DNA from 2 places in the Paenibacillus sp. J22P165 genome. Region 2 is predicted to be linked to the other one. Evidence: a T-box and tRNA genes for the amino acid it is inferred to sense, from the RefSeq annotation. Region 2 holds a T-box; the other holds one or more tRNA genes.
The links. The T-box of region 2 lies ahead of AC58QM_RS15875 (valine--tRNA ligase). A T-box ahead of a tRNA ligase gene usually reads a tRNA of that ligase, here a tRNA-Val.
Positions count from the first base shown of each region.

Region 1: it has a tRNA-Val gene. The T-box ahead of AC58QM_RS15875 (valine--tRNA ligase) is inferred to sense a tRNA for this amino acid. The anticodon was not compared.

Region 1 is NZ_JCAUAP010000007.1:472,008-480,522, forward strand. It holds gene AC58QM_RS19665 (ATP-binding protein) at 112-1,725, shown strand; gene AC58QM_RS19670 (GNAT family N-acetyltransferase) at 1,722-2,159, opposite strand; gene AC58QM_RS19675 (divergent PAP2 family protein) at 2,241-2,699, opposite strand; gene AC58QM_RS19680 (CBS domain-containing protein) at 2,799-3,224, shown strand; gene AC58QM_RS19685 (hypothetical protein) at 3,299-3,868, opposite strand; gene AC58QM_RS19690 (superoxide dismutase family protein) at 3,888-4,439, opposite strand; gene AC58QM_RS19695 (hypothetical protein) at 4,611-4,937, opposite strand; gene AC58QM_RS19700 (hypothetical protein) at 5,227-5,400, shown strand; gene AC58QM_RS19705 (alpha/beta-type small acid-soluble spore protein) at 5,592-5,801, shown strand; gene AC58QM_RS19710 (hypothetical protein) at 6,003-6,293, shown strand; gene AC58QM_RS19715 (hypothetical protein) at 6,366-6,560, opposite strand; tRNA gene AC58QM_RS19720 (tRNA-Val) at 6,920-6,992, shown strand; gene AC58QM_RS19725 (oxidoreductase) at 7,517-8,515, opposite strand, start outside.
Region 2 is NZ_JCAUAP010000006.1:153,977-162,491, reverse strand. It holds gene AC58QM_RS15890 (SPOR domain-containing protein) at 1-545, opposite strand, end outside; gene murC (UDP-N-acetylmuramate--L-alanine ligase) at 708-2,048, opposite strand; gene AC58QM_RS15880 (bifunctional folylpolyglutamate synthase/dihydrofolate synthase) at 2,104-3,477, opposite strand; gene AC58QM_RS15875 (valine--tRNA ligase) at 3,548-6,208, opposite strand; T-box leader at 6,264-6,525, opposite strand; gene AC58QM_RS15870 (LysM peptidoglycan-binding domain-containing protein) at 6,715-7,791, opposite strand; gene AC58QM_RS15865 (RluA family pseudouridine synthase) at 7,909-8,515, opposite strand, start outside.

The sequences.
Region 1 (8,515 bases), on a different contig from region 2:
AAACCTCTATTTTTCTCATTTTTTTTGATGAACAGCAGGGATTTTATGACAAGTATAGAAATTGTCACATGAGTAGGTGAACGGCGGAAATTCCAATCGGGAGCTGATACGGTGATTATTAATGGGGTTTATTATGTTTATGTACTATTGTATGGCCTATATACAATTTATCTGCATTCAGTATTGAACATCCCTTCATTCGTTCTAGCCATTATTCTTTTTGCTTTAGCTGTTCGCTTTTCCAATCTTCATCCTGCTATGCCTTGGGTTCAACTTCTCCTCATTGCTTCGCTTCATGCACTTGGACAATCTAGTCTCTGCTATCCCTTATATTTATTAACACTCTCACACCATTCTTACAAGGAAGAAAACAAGTTAAAAGCATGGGCCATGGCTTTAGCATGCATGATTACTTATGTGACAACGGTTAATTTCATAACCCATTCTGCCTCTCAAAACACCATGTTTGGTTTTATGAGTATCCTCGACTTCGCTGCTGTTACTTGGCTTACGAGAACTGCCCATCTCCGTACTGGTAAACTGGATCGCATTCGCAATGAACGCCACTTAATAACGCAAAAAGACTCCCTTACTGGCCTTTATAATTATGAAGAATGTCATCGCAGACTCGAACAACAAATCAAACATCATCAGCCCCTTGTGCTGTTTCTAATCGACTGTACGGATCTGAAGGCAATGAATACCTCTGGGGGATTCCAAGCAGGTAATTTCGTACTCAAGCAAATGGCGGATCTCCTTCAAATCCTTTTCAAAGATGCACTATTCATAGCACGATATGGAGGTGATGAATTCGCAGTCGTCATGCCGCTTCACAAAGATTTTCTAACTACTGCGTCGTATCAACAAAAGCTCGATTCTGAACTTCCCAAGTTGACTGGTATACAAAATACATATGGCATAGCGATATTTCCACAAGATGCTTTGACGAAAGATGATCTTATTTTGCACGCGGAGCATAACTTATTTATGAAGAAACGTGAATCCTGGTTAAAACGCGAGGAACAAATGCAACGGTCAGAGAAACTCCGTGTGGTCGGTGAACTTGCTTCTGGCATGGCTCATGAAATTCGCAATCCTTTAACAACTGTAAAAGGTTTTTTGCAATTATCAAAAGCAAACGATTACAACATTGAAAATTGGTATGGATTAATTATGGATGAAATTGGTCGGATGAGTGATTTGACCGGTGAATTTCTTCAATTCTCTAAGCCGCACCAAACCGTCTTTCAAACGCACTCATTAAATGAATGCGTTCTCAAAGTGATTTCTCTCATTGAATCCGAAGCCACCAGCTCTGGGCATGAGATCCATTTTCATGAGGCGAACTATGGGGTTCATATGCTAATGGATCAAGATAAGATGATTCAGCTCTTGCTTAACATGATGAAAAATGCTTGCGAGGCGATGGAAGCAAACGGTTCTCTCCACATGAAATTAAGCCGCGATCAGAAGAGCGCGACTTTAATCATTGCGGATAATGGACCTGGTATTCCGAGTGATCAGTTGGACAAGATTTTCCATCCATTCTTCACTACCAAAGAAACCGGTACAGGTCTGGGATTATCCATTTGCTATAAAATTGTACAGGATCATCATGGTACACTAGAAGTCGAAAGCGAGCTCGGGATCGGCACCCGATTTATTCTTACCTTCCCACTTACCGCAGCAGTGACTACTGCAAATGACAATGTCTCTGTTAGTTAAAGTGTTTTCTTCATTCTCACATGTAAAATGCCAGCGTCGTAGAACGGCTCATCGGAAATCACTTTGTAATCTAACTGACTATAAAAACCTTCTGCTTGACATTGTGCGTCTAGAATGGCATATTTGCAACCTAGTTCGAGCGCCTGTTGTTCCATCGCAAGTATAAGCTGTTTCCCTAACGAACGCCCTCTATAGTCTTTTAAGACAGCAACACGCTGTAGTTTAGCAGTTGCTTCTTGATATTCATACCATCTGGATGTAGCGATGGGTACATCACCATCCATGATGAGAAAATGATGACAGGCTTCTGGGGACTCATCCTTCTCATCCATCTCCAGGTGTGCGGGGACTTGTTGTTCATCAACAAATACGTTAAATCGCACAGCAAAACAAGATTTCAATTGATCCATTGTTGTAACACGAATAGTTTCCATGTGGGCTTCTTCCTCTCTAAGATCGTTTCTTGATCTTATCCCATTCCGGAAATGTTGTCCACATGTACAGTGACCACGTCTTTATTTTCTTTCAAGTAAATAACTGCATGTACCAATGGCAAGCCCTAACAATGCGCCGGCAGCAACTTCACGAGGCAAATGACCTAATCGTTCTTTCAAGGCCTTCCTTCTTCTGGCATGGTAGAGTCCGGGGTGCTCTCTAGCTATTCGTTCGACCTGCTCGTCTAAATCATTCACTTCCACTGCAATTTCGCCAGCTGATCTTCGAATACCCATCGCATCATACATGACGACAGCCCCAAATACGGAGCTTACAGCAAAATCAATGGCCGAAAAACCTCTTTTCATTCCGATATAGGTAGCTAATGCTGTAACACCGGAAGAATGGGAACTTGGCATCCCACCTGTTTGGACCAATTGCGACCAGTCCCATTTTTTACTGAACACATATGTTAATGGTAATTTGATGGCTTGAGCAGCGCCGATACCAACCAACGCCGTAGTCAATGCTCGATTCATTTCCGTTCACCTCACTACTAGCATCTAACACAAGTTTAGATTCTATGCGTAAAGTTTGTTATACTAGACACATTGATTCTTATGTAAGGAGTGTAACTGATGAATATCGCTTTTTTCCTTTTACCTAAATCCGAAGTTATTACCGCGACTCCACAAGCTACCCTTCGTCAAACACTGGAACGAATGGAGTATCATCGATATACGGCTGTCCCAATTCTTTCGGATGATGGCCATTATGTTGGAACTGTAACGGAAGGTGACCTCTTGTGGTTCCTTAAAAATTCCGAACATATCGGCTTCGAGAATGCCCACCGGCATGTGCTTGAAGAGGTCCCTCTCCGTGTTAAAAATAAACCCGTTCATATTCATGCAGATATGATCGATCTCATTGATTTAGCAAAAGTACAAAACTTCGTACCTGTCGTGGATGATTCAGATAAATTTATTGGGATCGTGCGGCGGAGTGAAATCATTGAATATTGTGCAAAGCAAATGAATTTTAAAACCGAAGCGGTACAGCCCTAATAGGTATATCTTTTAATAAAAAGCAAAAAGGCTGATTTCAATCAGCCTTTTTGCTTTTTTTTATAGGAGCGGCGTTATTGCACTTGACCATTAGAGGAAGCCTTGGATGAGACAAATTCACTTGCCCAGTCTACCATCCCGTTCATTAACGTCAGAATCAGATTAACGGCATCTTTTTCTGTTAATGAACCATTTGACTGGCTGCTGACGTACTGCGACGTCTTTTGCTCCAGTTTAACAACTAAATCTTTAATTTTCAAAAGCTCATTCGCTAAGTCTGTTACTTGCTGGTTATTCGAATTCCCAGCATTTCCTTGACCTGATTTCGTTTGCTGTGATTGATCTTGATTATTATTTTGACCATTACTTGCATTCTGTCCCTGATCTTGATTTTGACTTTGAGCTTGTGATTGATTTTGACCTTGATCTTGATCTTGACCTTGACTTTGCGAACTATTCATTGTTGATTCCTGTTGTGCGTTACCCCCGCTGCTCGAAGAAGCCTGTTGCTGCCCCTGAGTGTCTTGAGAACCTTGGCTACTTGACATCAACATTTTCTTTACCGATTCTAATTCAATGAGTACCATATCGTTTTGTTTCGTTAATTCATCCATTTGCAGCTTGAGATCCTGTGTTTTAATCATGTTCTCGAAACCCCTTCCTTTATTTCACAGCACCGCAAGCAATCCGTTTACCCGAGTTGCCTGATGGATCCGTCTTTAAATCATCTGCCTTCTCATGAATGACTAAGCTTGTCCCGTCAGGCTTAAACAGCGAATTAGGCTTTCCTCTTTCTAGGACTACTGCCTTTGTAACCGCACTGAATCGCCCATTGCCTTGTGCATCTACAACGAGATTAGGCAAATCCCCTGCATGAGCTCCTTTTGGATTTAAAAAGCCATGCTCCTTCTGATGGGGATTGAAATGACTGCCAGCAGAATCAAACGTCGGTGCTTCACATATCGCTTTCTCATGAATGTGCAGACCATGAACGCCAGGTGAAAGCCCACTAACCTGCACATCCATCTGTACACCTTCACTGACAGCGGTTAATTGCGCTGAACCAACAGATTGATTGTCGGCTCCAATGAGCGTAACACGGACCGTTTCAGTGGGTGCAGTGGGTTCAGCGACTGACGTACTTCTGACCGCTTGGCAACCAGACAATAGCATTAGCCCCACGCTCGCGGTCACCATAATTTGAATTGATTTCATCCTGTACAATCCTCCTGTAAAACCACACATTGGTATATTCTACCCATAGGATGCACAACTGACCTTACTGATAACCACGTGACAGCTATTAAATTTTCAAAAACTTCCGTTTCAACATAGAAAAACCTGCAATCTTTCGATCGCAGGCATTTTCATCATCTTCCCTTAGGGTTATAAAATAGTCATGAGCTTTGCAATAATTTGAAGGTTTTCTAATTTACGTTTGTAAAAGTGAAACTCAACTTTCGTATGTTCAACCGCGTCTTCCATTTGTAATACCTGCTTCTGCAAGTCCTTCGTATGTGGCCACAATTCTGCTTGCCGTTGAAGCTCATTCTTGCCTGTTACGAGACCTTCACCGATTATTTCATACTCTTTTGTTAGAAGCATATGTTTTGCCCAATTCAATTCAGACACGGCATCCACATAAATCGCTTCCGCTTGTTTCAATAACTCTGGTACAAGTTGTAGCTCCAAAATTACATCCGACCGATTCATTCGGATTCCTCCTATGAGTTTTCATAGAAACTCAGCATAGTAATTCAACAAATATTGTTGCTTAGGCTCATTTATATTCATAGAAAAATAAAACATGCACAATCGCTGAAAGCCGCGAAAACAGTGGTTTTCCCCCCCCATATTCGACGTGTTTCGCATGGCGTTTTCCCTAAAAAGTGACAAACCCATCAATTCTACATTAAATCTGATAGTTAGGTGTCCAAGCTACTTGTATAACCTATTAGAAGTGCTACAATGTTACTATACGTATCAGAGGAGGTGACAAAAAATGAGCCAAGAAGAAGAAGAAGTAGTTTCACAAAATGAAGAAGAAATCTCTGCTGAATCCACTGAAGAAGTGGTGAGTCAAGAGGCTGAAGCTGAAGAAGTAATCGCTGAAGCGATTGAAGAAGCAGCTGCTGCAGAGGAACAAGCTGAAGAAGCTGAACAATCCGAAGAATAATGAAACCGTTATCATAAATGATCACATATCACCCTCAACTTAACCGTTGGGGGTTTATTGATTTTATTATGACTAATTTTATATAGAAAATATTGGCATTAAAAATTTCTTTGTTTTTTTAAAATTTCGCGAATAAATATTCTGAACATTCAAATAATACTGGTGTACCAAAAAAAAGGAGATGATTTTGAATGGCTAGATCTAACACTTTAGTCGTACAACAAGCAAAGGCAGCACTTGATCAAATGAAGTATGAAGTCGCTCAGGAAATTGGTGTCCCTCTCTCCCCTTCTGGTTACAACGGTAATTTGTTATCCCGTGATGCTGGCTCAATCGGTGGCAACATCACAAAAAGATTAGTGCAAATGGCTGAACAATCTCTCGGCGGCTACAAACGCTAATCCTTTGATGTAGGAGCAAGCTCAAAAAAGACTGATTCACTCGATCCTCCTTAGAGTGAACCTCAGTCTTTTTTCTATTCCCTTCAAATTCCTCCGATTTTCCTTCAATTTCCTCACTACTTCCTGCAAACATCTATGATTGATCCTATCGTTTTAGTATGATTACCTTGCTCGGATACCCGAAAAAGGAGTGTTGAACCGATGACCACGCAATATGAAATTTTCCGCGATCCTTACCGTATGTTGATTTTACTGGCCACTTTAGTCAGCGAAAAGCAAAACGAACCTGCCCTTCAATTTGACAATGTCCCCTTTTTTGAAAATGAAACATTCCTTATTCAACAAGACAAGTTTGTGTATAAGAAAAATGGTACTGAAATTACCTGGTTTCAATTTTTAGGAAGAGACATCGCTTGCAGCAAGGACCTTACACGTGAAGAGTACAATAAAATGTTTGTGGACTGCCTAGCGTCTTTGTATCATCTTACATAACTATTCACACCTAACAAACGAAGGAGCCGATCATTAAAGATCAGCTCCTTCATTATTTCCTTCATGTCTTTCTTATTTCTTCTTAACTTCCTCTACAAATACGTCACTTGCATCTCGTGTACTTCCCAGCTCAAGAATTGTATATTTCTTCTCGCCAATCATGATCACATCTTCCACTTCCGGCAGCGGATCCCCCAAATACACAGTACCTAGATAAACATTACTACTCTTCAAACGTAAATTCCAACGATGCTGTTGTTTCGTCATAACCTTAGTCCTCCCAAACTCTAATGATCTCAAGTTACCATAAATTCACGCAAGAAGAAAGCTATACTAGGAAACATCGGATAGATATGTTACATTTACTTCATAATCATTACCAGAAAGGCTGACAACGCGCAATGACAACTCTTGGTGTTACGGAAGAAGAGCGATCCCTTTTACTCGGAAAAACCACCGATTCACCTACAGCAGAAAGTGATCCTACTGCTTTTCTCCCTCGGTCCAAAAAGAAGAGAAAAGTTGATTCAAACTTAAAAAAACTACTCTTTTTCTGGCGGAAGTAAGCTCTCCAACAATTGACAATCTCTCGAATTCTTGGTATATTATAACCTGTATCCATAAACGACTTGTTAGCTCAGCTGGGAGAGCACTATCTTGACAGGGTAGGGGTCAGTGGTTCGAGCCCACTACAGGTCATATATAACAGAAAACCCGTGAAGCCTTGTGCTTCATGGGTTTTCTGCATTAGTACAGCGATGATAAATATATATAACAGGCGAATATTCTAGCCTCGTATGGGTACAAGTTGGGTACCAAATAGATTACAACAATTCAATCCTCTTCGTTCTCAACTCTTTATAATAAGCTCAAATTTATCACCACCACACACGAACGTATATTTGTGTTATTTATTATATACCGAACACGCATTCGATATGAAAGCGAATCTATTTGGATATATGTTCAATAACAAAAAAAACCTAAGGATAAACTTTTCCTCAGGGATACAAATGTTATTAAGCTATTATTCCTGTAGAGATAAGATTTGTTTTTCACTCTTGTATGGTGTGTTTAAATGGGTTATTTACACAATAGCAGAGGAGGAACTGCAAGTATAATCTCATATCTCAACTGATTGTAGGTACGAAAGAGATAGGAGTATGTGCTAATAAGCACTCCGTGAGCCATTCATCTAATTATTAAGCACCAGTGATGAAAAGTTAAGTAATGAAAGGTACTCCAGTTAACTCTTCGCTAAGTTTCCAAAGCTTAGCGGCGGCTTGCTCATCTGCTGCCCAAGGACTTACTCCAGGGACATTAGGGTCTAGGTTGCCATCCGCTGACATTAGTGGTGATATGTCTGAATTCTGACAGTAGACGCCACCCTTGCCATCAAGTTGATTACTCACCGCACACCAGATGATGGTAGCTGCTCCTTCTGGAACTGTTTTATTTTCCTCTGTTGTTCCAGAAAACTTGCGGATGCCTTGCTCATCTAAAGCTCCTGCTGCCCGCATTTCCTCGTCAGATAAATGACGCGAAAGATCCGTTACAACTGTTCCTGGATGCACCGAGAATGCTCGCACACCATGTGCTTTTCCCAAGATGTCTAGCTGCACAGCAAATAGCGCGTTCGCCGTTTTAGATTGTCCATACGCCTCCCATTTACTATAGGGACGAATCAGATAATTCGGATCTTCGAAGTGAACCGGGCTAATTCGGTGCCCACCCGAAGAAACGGAGACAACTCGGGCATTGTTAGCACGCTTTAAGGCCTGCCAAAGTCGCGAGGCGAGTTGGAAATGCCCTAGATGATTGGTGGCGAACTGGAGCTCGTAGCCTCTCCTATCACGTTGTTCTGGAGTGGCCATGATACCAGCGCAATTGATCAGCAAGTGGAGTGGCCGTCCGGACTCCTCAAATCGTATAGCAAATGCGTCAATTGAAGCCGGGTCTGATAAATTCAGTATCTCCATTTCCGCACCAGGAATAGAAGCTATAGCAGTCTTTGCTTTTTCCGGTGTTCGCACAGGAATGACAACATGAGCTCCCGCCTCCGCGAGTACTCTGGAAACCTCTAAACCAAGGCCAGAATATCCGCCAGTAACAATTGCAGTTTTTCCACTCAAATCAACTCCCCTAATTACTTCCTCTGCAGTTGTCCTCGGCCCATAACCGGAATGAAGTGGTTGTTGCGGTGTTTGTTCTGCATTTGGTCT
Region 2 (8,515 bases):
AGTACGAAGAAACCGAAAGCGATGCCCGTAACAACAGCACCAGCAACTGATGTCGCAATACGCATCCATGGCGTGCTCGACGACGATTTCGCATAGCGCGTTTCTGCCCCCTGCTCTATGTAAGGCTCCTTGCCTGACCAGTTAGTCCATTCATCCCGAGGATTCACAGGTTCTGGCTCTCGTTCATTACGGACGACTGAAGGGATTGGAGCATTCTGTTGCGGCTCGCGAGATATTTGCGTTTCACGAATGATTCGTTCTACGCGTTCTCCCTCCGATTCGATCTGGCTATGCCAGTTTCCGAAATCCGTAGTAAATGTATTCAGTGCATGAGGTTCAAACAGTGATTCCACTTGCTCTCGTTCTGCTTGCTCATATGGCGTCACGTCCTTCGGACTACGATCTATCTTCGCCTCTACTACTTTATATTCTTCTTGATAGAGAGGAATTACATTCTGCTCTTGTTCATGAACCCTCTCAACTCTACGTGTTGATTCTGCGCTTTCTTTAGGGTCAAAGCGATATGTGATTCTAGCTTTTTTCATTCTCTTCCCACACTCCTCATCAAAAGTATGCCCCGAACCGGGCACAATGCCGTATCATCTTGTCCTAATCTTCTGTTACTAGAGTATGAGAGAGAGAACCTTAATATGATTATTCAAGAAAAAAAGACCGCCTCCAGCCCAATGGCGTAAGCGATCTTTTCTTTACGTATGAGATTCGTATTTCTTGCGAAGTGATTTAGCTAAACCATCCGCTGCTTTCCAGATGTCGCCCGCGCCCATTGTCAGAACGAGGTCACCTGGTTGAACGTGGTCAACCAAGTACGTCAGCACTTCTTCACGTGTAGCAATGTGCTGAACATTCGGATTGCTGTTGCTGCGAATAAGCTCTACTAGCTTAGCGGAGTCAACACCTTCAATCCGTTGTTCGCCTGCAGGTGAATAAATATCAGTAATGATCACTTCATCCGCTTCCAAGAAGGAACGGCTAAACTGCTCAAAGAGGTAGTACGTTCGTGTATAGCGTTGCGGTTGGAACACAGCGATAATACGCTTTCTCGTCGCTTTTGCAGCGGAAATCGTTGCTTGAATTTCCGTTGGGTGATGGGCATAATCATCGATGACTAGGATATTTTCCACTTCACCAAGCACTTGAAATCTACGCTTAGCTCCCCGAAACTCTTGAATAGCTACCGCGATTTGCTCGAAAGAAAGACCTGCTTCTAAGCAAGTAATTAACGTAGCTAGCGCATTGTAAACATTATGTTTACCTGGCACAGATAAGCTTATTTGGCCTAATGACGATCCTTTGAACGCTACCGAGAAGGTTACTTTGCGATCACCAAGGGAGATGTCACTTGCGATATAATCCGCTTGTGTCTCAATCCCGTACGTAATCACTTGGCTTTGAATCTCCGGTATCATTTCACGCAGGAATTCATCATCTTGACATACAATCGCTTTGCCGCCAGGTCTTACTTGGCTTAAGAATTGTTTGTATGCTTTTTTCAAGTTTTCGAAATCGCCATTATAATTCTCCAAATGATCGGCTTCGATATTGTTCACTAACGCTAGAGTTGGGTGATATTGCAGAAAAGTTCCATCGCTCTCATCGGCTTCCGCAACCACATACTCCCCTTTGCCAGCTTTGGCATTGCTGCCCACATTCATGATTTCTCCACCGATAATGTACGTTGGATCAATCCCGCAAATCTCCATCACTAAAGCGATCATGGAGGAAGTGGTTGTCTTACCGTGAGCACCTGCTACGGCAATTCCTTTGCGTTCGTTCATCAGCCTTCCCAGCATTTGTGAACGATGAATGATAGGAATGTTCATTTGCTCAGCTGCTTGTATCTCTACATTGTCTTTGGCTAACGCCGTTGAATATACAACCAAATCGGCTCCTGATACGTTCGTTGCCTCATGGCCGATAAAGACCTGGGCGCCCTTAGCTTTCAGTTTATCTGTAAGCTCCTGCTGTGCAAGATCTGACCCCGAAATGCGATACCCCATTTCGAGCATGACTTTGGCAATGGCACTCATGCCGTATCCGCCGATTCCTATAAAATGTACGTGTTCTGCTTGACTCACGCCGTTCTCACCATCCTTTTTCAGAATCGGTTTGATAGGTTATCCAAGAACGAACATCAGAGATTAAATACAGCGTGCCGGATACGACCGCCAGATCATCCTGCTCAGTTCTATTTGTTAATAAAGTTAGAGCTTGCTTCCAATCGCGCTCTACGGCAACTTCTACCTCAAGATTCATCTCTCGAAGCAGACCATTTGCAATTTCAGCGAGAAGGTAAGCATCCCCTTTTTTATGAAAATTTGCTTCTGTAATAATGAGCGTATCCACCAATGGTAGTATATGCCTTAAGTAGCCTGTATGATTCTTCGTGGCTAGCATTCCGACCATCATATGAAGCTTCTTATACTTATACACATTCTGAAGTGCTGCAGCCAATGTTGCTGCCCCCTCAGGGTTGTGAGCACCATCGATCAGTATGCGCGGCTCCGTCGAAACCATTTCCAGACGACCGGGCCATCTCGTACCCGAGAGACCCTTTTGCAAATCAACGTCTTCCACGATGGTCGCGTAATATTGACGAAGCACTTCTAGCGTCATGACCGCTACAGCCGCGTTCTTCAACTGATGTTCACCGTTCAGGGTGATAGCCAGCTCTGGGATCGGCCTAAAAGGACCGTTAAACTGAAAACTTTGACGATCCAGCTCACTTGTCACATCGGTCAAATGAAATTGATCACCAAGGGTATAAAGCGTAGCTTTCTTCGCCTTCGCTGTTTGTTCAATAACGCTCCAGATCGCCTCAGGTTCAACTGCTGTAATGACAGGCACTCCCGCTTTGATGATCCCTGCTTTTTCAGCTGCTACAAGCTCAAGTGTATCGCCTAGGATATCCATGTGGTCGTGACCCACATTCGTAATCACGGTAACGATTGGATTCACGATATTCGTGCTATCCAGCCTTCCCCCGAGTCCGGTTTCCCATACTACATAATCAGGATACGCCACTTTTCCAAAGTAAAGGATAGCTAGCGCAGTCGAGATTTCGAACATCGTTGGAGCACCAACTTCTGTTGCGGCAATCTCATCGACAATTGGCTTCATGTCATTCACTAATCGAAGTAGAACCTCATCTTCAATGTCAGCGCCATTGACTTGAATGCGGTTGGTATACCGCACCAAATACGGCGATGTAAACGTACCTACATCATAACCGCATGCTTGAAGTACGGAAGCTAAGTAAGCACATGTTGAGCCCTTTCCATTCGTACCGGCCACATGAATGAACTTTAGCCTGCGTTCTGGGTTACCCAGCTTCTCCATCAGCAGATGCATACGCTGGAGGCCCGGTTTCATGCCGAGCTTCTCCATGCGTCCAACGATCCAATCAATGGCTTCTTGTGCGGTTTGGAATTCACCCGCCGAGTTCTTGCTTACATCCATTGTTCTCATCCTCTTTTACTATATGAATCACCTTGTAGACGAACATAGGCATTCGTATAATTTTCGTTCTTTATGACTTTAACTCCGCTAATCGAGCGATAACTTTATCCCGTTTATCGGCATAATCAGCAAGCTTGGCTTTCTCTTCTTCGATAACCTTCGCTGGTGCCTTAGCTACAAAGCCTTCATTGCCCAGCTTTTTCTCAATACGCTCAACCTCACCGTGTAGGGATTGCAGTTCTTTATCCAAACGTGCAAGCTCTTGTGTGATATCAATCAAACCTGCTAGAGGCAAATACAATTCGGCACCTGTAATAATGGCTGTCATTGCTTTGTCTGGCGCTGCCATAGTCAGATCAATTTCAAGCAGTGATGTGTTGCAGAAGCGCTTCAGGTATTCCTCATTTTTGCTAAGAATGTCCTGCGTCTCTGCACTAGCTGGCTTAATGAGAAGCTCTACTTTCTTACTCATCGGCACATTCACTTCTGCGCGGATATTACGTACGGAACGAATCGCTTCCATCAAAAGTTCCATCTCACGAATCGCATCAGGCGCTTCGAAGGCTGCGTTCTCTGTCGGCCAAGCCGCCAGCGTAATGGTATCGCCAACATGCGGCAGATGCTGCCAGATCTCTTCCGAGATGAACGGCATGAACGGATGAATCAAACGTTGCGTTTGATCTAGTACGTAAGCAAGAACGGATTGTGTCTGTTTCTTTGCCGCTGCATCCGTCCCATATAAGCTCAGTTTGCTGAACTCAATATACCAGTCACAGAGATCATCCCAGATGAAGTTATAGAGTAGACGTCCCGTTTCACCGAATTCGTAGCTGTCGATCAAACGCGTAACATCACGAACCGTCTCATTCAAACGATGCAATATCCAACGATCTGCGGTACCTAATTTACCCGTTAAATCAATATCTGCTGCAGTTACGCCTTCCAAATTCATCAGGGCGAATCGGGATGCGTTCCATATTTTATTGGCAAAATTACGAGCTTGCTCTACCCGCTCCCAGCGGAAGCGCAAATCTTGACCTGGCGTGGAGCTCGTAGAAATCATATAACGCATGGCATCTGCGCCGTATTTCTCGATCACTTCAAGCGGATCAACACCATTGCCAAGGGATTTGGACATTTTGCGGCCTTCGGAATCACGAACAAGACCATGCATCAGCACATCTTTGAACGGAATTTGACCCGTAAATTCAAGTCCTTGGAAAATCATACGAGCTACCCAGAAGTAAATGATATCGTACCCCGTAACGAGTACACTCGTCGGGTAGAAACGCTTCATATCTTCGGAATCATTTGGCCAGCCTAATGTGGAGAAAGGCCATAGCGCTGAGCTGAACCATGTGTCCAGAACATCGTTATCTTGGTTAAGATTCGCGCTTTGACAATGGGAGCACGCTGTCGCATCTTCGCGAGTTACAGTAACTTGACCGCAATCCGCACAGTGCCATGCAGGAATTCGGTGTCCCCACCATAGCTGACGGGAAATACACCAGTCGCGAACATTTTCAATCCAGTTCAGGTAAGTTTTCTCGAAGCGATCTGGTACAAAATTAACACCCTTGCCTGATTTTTGCGCTTCAATCGCTTGATCAGCAAGCGGCTGCATTTTAACGAACCATTGTGTCGATAGGTACGGCTCGATAACTGCACCACTACGCTCACTGTGTCCAACTTGGTGAACATGTTCTTCAATTTTGATTAGAACACCTTGTTCTTTCAAATCTGCCACGATGTTTTTACGACACTCGAAACGGTCTTGGCCTTGGTAAGGGCCTGCATTAGCGTTCATCGTTCCGGATTCATCCATAACGAGAATTTGTGGCAGGTTATGACGCTTTCCTACTTCGAAATCGTTTGGATCATGCGCAGGTGTAATTTTGACCGCGCCGCTGCCGAACTCTTTCTCAACATAGTCGTCTGCAATAATCGGAATCTCACGGTTCACAATCGGAAGCAGCAATGACTTGCCAATCAAATGCTTGTAACGCTCATCCTTCGGATGAACAGCAACCGCCGTATCACCCAGCATCGTCTCAGGTCGTGTCGTAGCAACTACAATGGAGCCTGAACCGTCTGTTGTTTCATATTTCAAATGGTAGAGTGCACCTTGAACTTCTTTATACTCTACTTCAATATCTGAAAGAGCCGTACGTGCCGCTGGATCCCAGTTAATGATATAGTTTCCGCGATAGATCAAACCTTTTTCGAACAAGCTTACGAAAACTTCACGAACCGCTTGCGAAAGCCCTTCGTCCAGTGTGAAGCGTTCCCGCGAATAATCAAGAGAAAAGCCCATTTTAGCCCATTGTTCACGAATCGTATCGGCATATAATTCTTTCCACTCCCAGACCTTCTCCAAGAATTTCTCACGCCCAAGATCATAGCGCGTTTGCCCTTGTTCGCGAAGCTTCTGCTCTACGCGGGTTTGTGTCGCAATACCTGCATGGTCAGAACCCGGCAGCCATAGCGTGTCAAAGCCCTGCATACGCTTCGTACGGATGAGAATATCTTGCAGTGTGAAATCTAGAGCATGCCCAATGTGCAGCATACCTGTTACGTTCGGAGGCGGTATTACAATCGTGTACGTTTCCGCATCAGGACGGTTGCCTGCTTTGAAAAATTCATTCTTGATCCAGTAGTCGTACCATTTACGTTCCGCTTCTTTCGGGTCATACGTGGTAGGCATTTCTGTTTGTAATTTCGTTTCGGTCATAAGAGTACCTCCATATCTGGCTAGTTGTTATAAACACAAAAAAACCTTTCGCCCCAAAAAGGACGAAAGGTATAGCTTCCGTGGTACCACCTTCATTTCATGATACTTGCCCCATTGGCAAATAACATGACACTTAAAACAGATAACGGCTGCGACCGGAAAATGCTAATGCAGGCGAGAAACGATTACTCGGCGATTGCACTCACATTTACTGCTCCAGGGCGACTTCGATCGGATGTATCCTGAGGAACCTCTCAGCGCTGCAGTTCCACTCTCTGAAGGGCGTTCCGACTACTACTCCCTATCTTTGCAATTCCATATGTTGGTTTGAAAATGATTTACACTATATGATAACGAATATTTGCTAAACAGTCAATATTTTCGAACCGGTGTAAACGTTTATTTTTTAGTATTGGTTAAAATTAGGCTCTATATACGTCTTAACAAACATAAAGAGCAGCCGGCTGCTATCAGCAGCCAGAGGCTCTTGCTTATGTATCGGTTATTTATTTGGGCAAATAAATAACTTGACCCACGACAATATCCTGATCGCTAAGACGATTCATCAATTGAAGCTCACGCGTTGTCAGTTGATAACGCTTCGCAATGGATTCTAACGTATCATCTTTCTGAACAATACAGAGTTTGAGCTTGCGGAACTCTTGCGACTCCGATCGGCTCTGCAGAAATAATCGTCTCCATTCTACCGGGTCTATCCGCGATTCCGCCTCAAGAGCCGCTTGCGCCTCTGCTTCCGCAATCCGCTTGTCGGAAAGATACGAGCCTGCCTTAGATAATAGCGATTTGATGCCATAAGGGTTAACCTCCACAGCGTCCGTTGCCTTCTTGCCAAAGGCAACTTTAAGCTCCTTTTTCTCCTCCGTTACAACGGTACTATCGGCATGCGGAGTTACTTTCAGCTCGATTTGTTCCACATCTACGCCAAACGTATCATCGCCATGAGAGGTAGGCTGTGATGAAATGACTGCTGGTTCAGGTGCAGCTGCAATCAACGTTGGTGCTGGCGTCGGTAATGGTGTAGGAAGGACAGGCGCAGGCGGTGGTTGGATCACTTGTTGAATCTGCGGTTCTTGGGCAACCGGTGCAGGTTCAGCTATGGGCATCGGTACATACGGCATAACGGGCTCGGAGCGCGGATACTCAATTTGATGAACAAAAGTAACCTCTTCTTCCTCCCGCCAGCTTTCCTGTGGCACAGAGACCATTTCTACTCCCTGCAAGGACAGAACGCCTGTTACATTCAAGCTGCGTGCCGATAATAGGTCGATATCAAAATTCTCGATCTCTACCTGAATATCCTCAACACGATGAATGCGATTCAAAGGCAGCGTAATTTCGACAGGAATCAAATGCTCAAGTGTGCGAGGGCTCCCGCCTTCTTCACTAAAGTAGTTACCTGTAAGTAGTAGATTCCCCTTTAAAATCGCTTGATCATCCAGCGTTAATACTTGAATATGCGGAAGTAATTCTACTTCATTCAATTCTTGTATGGCCGCCAAATTCTCCTGCAAATGCACACGTTCATAAATATCAAATCGTAACCCAGGTTGTTGTTCAGACACCGAATGAATCCTCCCTTCCGTTAACTCGAAACATGAATCAGCTCCGAATTGTTGGGTGATATACTTGATTGTCTCTAAAAGTATATGGGTCAAGGAGGCCAGGCATGACTACATTTTTCAATTCACGGACATCTGTTCCAATAATGACTTGAAATCTAGTGGATACGGCGCGTGACACACGATCTCATTTTGTGTAATCGGATGCTTAAATAGAAGTCTTTCTCCATGAAGCGCTTGTCGCTGGAATAAACGTGAAGAACCTCCATATAGAGTGTCACCTACTAGCGGGTGCCCTAAATGGCTGAGATGAACCCGAATTTGATGTGTTCTGCCCGTTTCCAACTCCACTTCAACGAGTGCTCCTGCTTTCATTTGTTGAAGGACACGATAATGCGTCAACGCCTGATCGCCATTAGGAGTGACTCTACGTTTCCCTGGCTGATGACGATCCTTGCCGATCGGTTCATCAATCCATCCTTCCTTCTCTTCGAAAATCCCCTGAGCTATCGCAGCATAGCGCCTATCAATCTGCTTTTCCCGCATAGCTTCATCCAATAGGACATGCGCCCACTCATTTTTGGCATAAAGTATAACGCCCGTCGTATCTTGATCTAGACGGTGTATATGACGAATACTACACGCTTGTCCAGTCGTCTCATAATAATAAGCTACGGCCGAAGCCAACGTTCCTCCTTGACCAACTTCCGCCGGATGAACTGACATC